One region of the Buttiauxella sp. genome, then DNA from elsewhere that is predicted to be linked to it. Evidence: predicted binding sites of a transcription regulator. Region 1 holds the regulator's gene; the other holds the start of a gene.

Region 1 (4,276 bases):
CTCTCATCATTCACGCTAAAGATGACCCGTTTATGGATCACCATGTTATCCCGGATAAAGCGATACTGCCTGATAACATTGAGTACCAACTGACTCGCTACGGCGGCCATGTTGGGTTTGTTGGCGGCACACTACGCCGTCCAGAAATGTGGCTCGAACAGCGTATCCCACAGTGGCTGACTCAATTTTTGGACCAGTAATATGATGATTCCCTGGCAAGATCTTCCTCCCGAAACGCTTGATAATCTGATTGAATCCTTTGTATTACGCGAAGGTACAGATTATGGTGAACAAGAGCGCTCACTCGAGCAAAAGGTGGCCGATGTTAAGCGCCAGCTGCAAAGTGGTGAAGCCGTATTGGTTTGGTCGGAACTCCATGAAACGGTGAATATCATGGCTCGCGGGCAATTTCGCGGCTAAGTTTATCTACTACCCTCACCCCACCCCTCTCCCTGAGGGAGAGGCAGAAAAATGAGTGCAAATCCCGGCTCGATCAATACCCTCTCCTGGGGGAGAAGGTTAGGGTGAGGGCCACATTCAAAACACATTTGTGAAACCCACGGAGTTGTTGCCTTATGTCAGCCAAACATCCGGTCATTGCCGTAACAGGTTCCAGCGGCGCGGGAACGACCACCACAAGCCTTGCCTTCCGTAAAATATTCCAGCAACTCAATCTTCGCGCAGCCGAAGTTGAAGGTGACAGCTTCCATCGTTTCACACGTCCTGAAATGGACATGGCTATTCGTAAAGCTCGCGATCTGGGTCGACATATCAGCTACTTTGGTCCGGAAGCGAACGACTTCGGCTTACTCGAACAAACGTTTCTCGAGTACGGTAAAACCGGGCAAGGTAAATCACGCAAGTATCTGCATACTTATGATGAAGCCGTACCCTGGAACCAAATCCCGGGCACCTTTACTCCGTGGCAGCCGTTACCGGAGCCGACCGATGTCTTATTTTATGAAGGCTTGCATGGCGGAGTCGTTACCCCGCAGCACGACGTCGCCAATGCCGTTGACTTGCTGGTTGGCGTAGTACCGATTGTGAACCTGGAATGGATACAAAAACTGGTGCGCGACACCAGTGAGCGCGGGCACTCCAGAGAAGCAGTGATGGATTCCGTCGTGCGTTCGATGGACGATTATATCAATTACATCACGCCGCAATTTTCCCGCACCCATATCAACTTCCAGCGTGTGCCTACCGTTGATACATCTAACCCCTTTGCCGCGCGAGCCATCCCATCACTGGATGAAAGCTTTGTAGTGATTCATTTCCGTGGGCTGGATAACATCGATTTCCCGTACCTGCTCGCTATGTTGCAAGGCTCATTCATTTCCCACATCAATACATTAGTGGTGCCGGGCGGCAAGATGGGGCTGGCAATGGAATTGATCATGACGCCACTGGTTAAGCGTCTTGCAGAAGGGCGAAACATCAATCAGGGCGGATAGCTCCCGCCCTTTTGACGCACATTAGCCTTCGATCACTTCATAGCTGTGAGTAATGTTCACAGCTTTTTCCAGCATCAGAGCAACAGAACAATACTTCTCAGCAGATAAATCCACTGCGCGGGAAACCGCGTTATCTTTAAGCTCTTTGCCTGTCACGATGAAATGCAGGTTAATGGTGGTAAAAAGACGAGGTGCTTCTTCGCGGCGCTCAGAGGTGAGTTTTACTTCACAATCCGTCACGTTGTAGCGACCTTTTTGCAAGATAGAAACCACGTCGATGGCACTACAACCACCCGCAGCCATCAGAACCATTTCCATCGGACTGGGTGCTTTATCGCCAGAATTACCATCCATCAAAATCTGGTGTCCAGAAGCGGACTCCCCAAGGAAGGTTAACCCTTCAACCCACTTCACTCGTGCCTGCATGTGACTTCTCCAGTTGAAAAAAACCCTTTCAGAGTACGCGGATGCAGCAAAACTGGCAACGGAAGGCGACCTGCGTCATGCTGAAACGAGACAATAGGAGACACTTGTCAAAAGCTATGCTAAAACAATCCAGATGCTACATCGCGATACATTGACGTAATGCATGTATGCAGAGGACGTCACTAATTACAGGCAGCAAGAATGACTTGCATGCCATCTCCCCAAGGTGGGGAATATTCTAATACTTGCAACGCCAGACAGGATGTTTAGCGTCTTGTCGTTGGTAGCTAGTTATAAACAGAGGATAACCGCGCATGGTGCTTGGCAAACCGCAAACAGACCCAACTCTCGAATGGTTCTTGTCCCATTGCCATATTCATAAGTATCCATCGAAGAGCACACTGATTCACCAGGGTGAAAAAGCTGAGACGCTGTACTACATCGTCAAGGGCTCTGTGGCTGTTCTGATTAAAGATGAAGAGGGCAAGGAAATGATCCTCTCCTATCTGAATCAGGGCGATTTTATTGGTGAGTTAGGGCTGTTCGAAGAAGGCCAGGAACGTAGTGCCTGGGTCCGTGCTAAATCTGCCTGTGAAGTGGCTGAAATTTCCTATAAAAAATTCCGCCAGCTTATTCAGGTCAACCCAGACATTCTGATGCGCCTGTCTTCCCAGATGGCTCGTCGTCTGCAAGTTACATCTGAGAAAGTCGGTAACCTGGCATTCCTGGATGTAACAGGTCGCATTGCACAGACGCTACTGAATCTGGCGAAACAACCTGATGCAATGACCCACCCAGACGGCATGCAGATTAAAATTACTCGTCAGGAAATCGGTCAGATCGTGGGTTGCTCTCGCGAAACTGTTGGTCGTATCTTGAAAATGCTGGAAGATCAAAACCTGATCTCCGCTCACGGTAAAACGATCGTCGTTTACGGCACTCGTTAATCTCCGTCCTAAAAAATGGCGTGTTGCTTCATGACACGCCTTTTTTGTCTCTACACTTCCCTCACTTGCTCTAAATAGTTCATGTTGCAGGTAGGCGGTAAGCTCAGGAATCCCAGGAGCTTACTAAAGTAAGTGACTGGGATGACTGAGTGCAACCAACAACCCAGCAACTTGAACCATGACGAGCAAATGTGGCGCCGACTGATCTACCACCCCGAAGTTAACTACGCATTACGGCAAACGCTGGTGCTGTGCCTTCCTGTGGGAGTAGGTCTACTGTTAGGAAATTTGCAGTTAGGCCTGCTTTTCTCGTTAGTGCCTGCCTGTTGCAACATAGCCGGTCTGGATACTCCCCATAAGCGCTTCTTCAAACGCCTGATTATTGGCGGCTCCCTGTTTGCTGTCAGCAGTTTAATCATGCAGCTTTTGCTGCTCTACACCGACGTGCCTTTGCCGCTTATTCTCATGGTCATGGCGCTAATGCTAGGCGTGACCGCTGAAATCAGCTCGCTGCACGCTCGTTTGCTTCCTGCCTCGCTGATTGCAGCTATCTTCACGCTCAGCATGGCTGGCAACATGCCTATCTGGAAACCGATGGCGTTGTATGTCTCCGGTACGATTTGGTACGGGGTGTTTAACTGGTTTTGGTTCTGGATGTGGCGTGAGCAGCCGTTGCGCGAATCGTTAAGTCTGCTCTATCGCCAGTTAGCAGATTACTGTGAAGCCAAGTACGGCATGCTGACCCAGCACGCGGATCCGGAAACCACGCTCCCGCCGCTACTGGCCCGCCAGCAAAAAGCCGTCGACTTAATCACCGTCTGCTACCAACAGCTGCACATGCTGGCAGCGAATCAGCAGAACGGTTACAAGCATCTTTTGCGCTCCTTTCAGGTCGCATTAGATCTCCAGGAGCACATTTCCGTCAGTTTGCACCAACCTGCCGAGGTGCAAAAACTTGTCGCACAAAGCCATGCGGAAGCGGTCATCCGCTGGAATGCGCAAACTATTGCGGCCCGTTTGCGCGTTCTGGCCGATGACATTCTTTACCATCGTTATCCGCAGCGATTTTCGATGGAGAAGCAAATTGAAGCCCTCGAGAAAATCGCTCGCCAGAATCCAGATAATCCAGTCGGACAATTTTGTCATTATCACTTTAGCCGTATCGCGCGCGTTTTACGCACCCAACGCCCACTGTATATCCGCGATTTAATGGAAGACCGCCAGCGCCGCTTACCGGTGTGGGCAGCACTGAAAAGCTATTTGTCGTTGAAATCCGCAGCCCTGCGCAATGCCTCACGCTTAGGCGTGATGTTAACTATCGCCAGTCTGTTTGGGGCGTTTTTACATCTGCCGAAACCTTACTGGATTTTAATGACGGTGATGTTTGTGACGCAAAACGGCTACGGTGCCACGCGGGTTCGTATTCTGCACCGTTCGGCAGGGACTATT
Region 2 (4,276 bases), on a different contig from region 1:
ATTGTATCCCGAATCACTCTGGCGCGTTCTGCTTTGGGCCGCCGAGTACTATCACCATCCACTTGGGGATGTGCTTTTCCATGCCTTGCCTATTTTGCTGCGTCAGGGTAAAGCGGCACATCACGCACCGTTGTGGTACTGGTTCGCGACCGAAGAAGGCAAAGCTGTTGACCTTAACAGTCTGAAACGAGCCCCAAAACAGCAACAGGCGCTGGCGGCGGTTCGGCAAAATATCATCTGGCGTCATCAGGTAAACGAGCTGGAAATCAGTGAGGCGGGGTTACAGGCTTTACGCACCAAAGGTTTGTGCGACCTGAAAAGTGCCGCACCGGCTACCACTGACTGGCGTGACAGCTATTCCGTCGAAGGTGAACGTTTACGCCTGAACACTGAGCAAGCCACCGCAATCGGGGCGATTCATAGCTCGGCCGATCACTTTGCAGTCTGGCTTCTGGCGGGGATTACGGGTTCTGGTAAAACGGAAGTGTATCTCAGCGTGCTGGAAAACGTGCTGGCGCAAGGCAAGCAGGCCCTGGTTCTGGTGCCAGAAATCGGACTGACGCCACAAACCATCGCCCGTTTCCGCGAACGTTTTAACGCACCGGTCGAAGTTCTGCATTCCGGGCTAAACGACAGCGAACGTCTTGCCGTGTGGTTAAAAGCCCGCAGCGGCGAGGCCGCGATTGTCATCGGCACTCGCTCTTCACTGTTTACACCGTTCTGCCGACTCGGCGTCATCGTCATTGATGAAGAGCATGACAGCTCCTATAAACAGCAGGAAGGCTGGCGCTATCACGCCCGCGATTTAGCCGTGTATCGCGCCCATGCGGAAGACATCCCCATTATTCTTGGCTCCGCAACCCCTGCACTGGAAACCCTGCATAACGTTCAACTGGGGAAATATCGCCAGTTGCGTCTGACAAAGCGTGCCGGTAATGCGAGTACTGCCACGCAACAAGTCGTCGATTTAAAAGGACAGCCGCTGAAATCTGGCCTGGCACCTGCACTCATCAAAAAAATTGGCCAGCATTTGAAGGCTGATAATCAGGTGATCCTGTTCCTTAATCGCCGTGGATTTGCCCCCGCCCTGCTTTGCCATGAGTGCGGGTGGATTGCGGAATGTCCACGTTGCGACCACTACTACACCTATCATCAGGGCCAGCGCCATTTGCGCTGCCACCATTGCGACAGCCAAAGACCGGTTCCGCAGCAGTGTCCACACTGTGGTTCAACCAATCTGGTTCCGGTGGGAATGGGCACAGAACAGCTTGAGCATAGCCTTGCGCCAGAATTCCCGGGTGTGCCGATTTCGCGTATCGATCGTGATACTACCAGCCGAAAAGGGGCGCTCGAGCAGCAACTGGCGGAAGTGCATCGCGGCGGCGCGCGTATTTTGATTGGCACGCAAATGTTAGCGAAAGGCCATCACTTCCCGGACGTCACTCTGGTGGCTTTGCTGGATGTCGATGGCGCACTGTTTTCAGCCGATTTCCGCGCAGCGGAGCGCTTTGCCCAACTCTACATTCAGGTTTCTGGGCGTGCGGGTCGAGCAGGCAAACAAGGTGAAGTCCTGCTACAAACGCACCATCCTGAGCATCCTTTATTACAGACATTGCTCACCAATGGTTACGACGACTTCGCAAGCCAGGCGCTTAAAGAACGCAAAACAGTCTTCTTGCCGCCATTTACCAGTCACATCATGTTCCGTGCGGAAGACCAGAATAACCATCAGGCTCCGCTTTTTTTACAGCAATTGCGCAATCTGCTGGAGTCCAGTCCATTAAGAGATGAGCAGTTATGGATTATGGGGCCAGTACCTTGTTTACAGCCTAAACGAGGTGGGCGTTTCCGCTGGCAAATTCTGCTGCAACACCCTTCGCGAGCGCGTCTGCAACGCCTGGTTAGCCAGTCGCTGAAACTGGTCAATACCTTGCCGGAATCACGCAAGGTGAAGTGGATGCTGGACGTTGACCCGATAGACGGCTAGCACAAAGCCCTATGGATATGCGAAGCGGATCGAAAAATTCAACAACCATCACACTTTTAATGAAATAACTGTAACCAACGAACATCAATTTCTGCTAAGAATGTGAACATGGTCAGACACCAGGGACGTTGTCAGCACCTGTCGTGTGCACGCGAGGAGAAGAAGTTGAAGCCGAAGAATCAGGTTGCTAGTGCAACCATGAAAGATGTTGCTGTCCAGGCGAAAGTCTCAACCGCAACAGTGTCCAGGGCACTAATGAACCCGGACAAAGTATCGCAAAGCACTCGTAATCGTGTGGAAGAAGCGGCAATAGCCGTTGGTTATTTACCCCATTCTTTGGGGCGAAATTTAAAGCGTAATGAGTCTCGTACCATTCTGGTTATTGTCCCGGATATCTGCGATCCCTTCTTTAGCGAAATTATTCGCGGTATCGAAGTGACGGCAGCGGAACAAGGCTATTTGGTGTTGATTGGCGATTGTGCTCATCAAAATCAGCAGGAAAAAACCTTCATCAATCTGATCATCACCAAGCAGATTGACGGGATGCTATTGCTTGGTTCACGTCTTCCCTTCGATGCCAGCATTGAAGAGCAGCGCAATTTACCGCCAATGGTCATGGCGAACGAATTTGCCCCTGAACTGGAACTGCCAACCGTTCACATTGATAACCTGACGGCCGCGTTTAACGCCGTTTATTATCTGCAGCAGCTTGGCCATCAAAGAATTGCCTGTATTGCGGGCCCTGAAGAGATGCCGCTTTGTCACTACCGCTTGCAAGGGTACGTGCAGGCCTTGCGTCGCACGGGAACGGTCATCGATCCGCATTACATCGCGCGGGGAAACTTTACCTATGAAGCCGGTGCCGCGGCGTTAGCAAAATTGCTGGCGCTACCGAATCCACCGACTGCCGTGTTCTGCCATAGCGACGTGATGGCGCTGGGAGCACTGTCTCAGGCCAAGCGCAGCGGCTTACGCGTGCCGGAAGATTTATCCATCATGGGCTTTGATGACATTGCTCTTTCACAGTTCTGTGACCCACCGCTCACCACCGTAGCTCAACCCCGTTTCGACATCGGGCGAGAAGCTATGCTGTTGCTGTTGGATCAGCTTCACGGGCAAGCCGTGAGTAGTGGTTCGCGTTTACTGGACTGTGAGCTCATTGAACGAGGCTCCACCAGCGCACCAGGCAGTAGAAAATGAACCGCTTTAGGACACTGGATTCTGGTCAAAGGGATGTCCATTAAGTAACATGGCGGGCTGATAAACGTAAAAAATATAGCGAATCGATAGTGGCACAACGAGATTATGTACGCCGCGGGCAATCGGCAGGTACGCGGCGTAAGAAAAGTAGCACCCGCAACAAGCAACGCAGCCTGGCATCTGTCTCGCCGACAATGGTCGCCATTGCGGCAGCCGTTCTGGTGACCTTTATTGGTGCTCTGTACTTCATTACTCATCATAAGAAAGATGAAAGCGAAACCCTGCCTGGTCATAAAGTTACAGGTAATGGCCTTCCACCTAAACCAGAAGAACGCTGGCGTTATATCAAAGAGCTGGAGAATCGCCAGACTGGCGTGCGCAGTCCTACTGAGCCAACTGCCGGTGGCGAAGTGCAGAATAAAGATCAGCTCACCAGCGAACAGCGCCAGTTGTTGGAGCAAATGCAGTCGGATATGCGCCAGCAGCCAACTCAGTTGAATGAAGTGCCATGGAATGAGCAGACGCCAGAACAGCGTCAGCACACACTCCAGCGCCAGAAAGCCATTCAGCAGCAACAAGTACAACAACAGCCGTTCACTGCTCAACAAGTTGCGCCGCAACCACGAGCCGTACAACAGCAGTCGCAGCCCGTCACGCAGCAACCGCGTCAAGTACAGCAGCAGCCGCGTACCACTACGTCAACGCAGCAGCCGTACCAGGATTTGTTGCAAACCCCGCCGCATACTCAGCAGCGTGCAGCAACACCAGCGACACAACCGCGTGAACAGGCGCAACCAAAAGCGGTTCAACCGGCAGCGCCTATCGATGTGGTTAAACCGACTCCGGCACCTCAGGAGAAGCAGAAAGACGAAAAACGCTGGATGGTACAGTGTGGTTCCTTTAAAGGCAGTGAGCAGGCAGAAACCGTGCGTGCGCAGCTGGCATTTGAAGGCTTTGATTCACGCATTACCACCAATAATGGCTGGAACCGCGTGGTGATTGGCCCGATTAAAGGCAAGGACAATGCCGAAGGCACTCTGAATCGTCTGAAGATGGCCGGTCACTCTAACTGCATTCGTCTGGGCGGGG

What was found. The regulator CRP, encoded in region 1, controls carbon source genes, mostly activating them, when cyclic AMP is high. The targets are predictions, from matches to a motif close to ATGTGANNNNNNTCACAT.
Region 2: cytR (DNA-binding transcriptional regulator CytR) is a predicted target of CRP. The motif match lies at 2,088-2,105, and genes of this name have one in related genera.

What each region holds. Positions count from the first base shown of each region.
Region 1 is NZ_JBAVHX010000017.1:13,549-17,824, forward strand. Features, by position in the region: gene WBL83_RS13345 (hydrolase) at 1-200, shown strand, start outside; gene WBL83_RS13350 (YheU family protein) at 202-420, shown strand; gene WBL83_RS13355 (phosphoribulokinase) at 576-1,454, shown strand; gene WBL83_RS13360 (OsmC family protein) at 1,476-1,880, opposite strand; gene crp (cAMP-activated global transcriptional regulator CRP) at 2,195-2,827, shown strand; gene WBL83_RS13370 (YccS/YhfK family putative transporter) at 3,017-4,276, shown strand, end outside.
Region 2 is NZ_JBAVHX010000025.1:25,570-29,845, forward strand. Features, by position in the region: gene priA (primosomal protein N') at 1-1,987, shown strand, start outside; gene cytR (DNA-binding transcriptional regulator CytR) at 2,153-3,187, shown strand; gene ftsN (cell division protein FtsN) at 3,277-4,276, shown strand, end outside.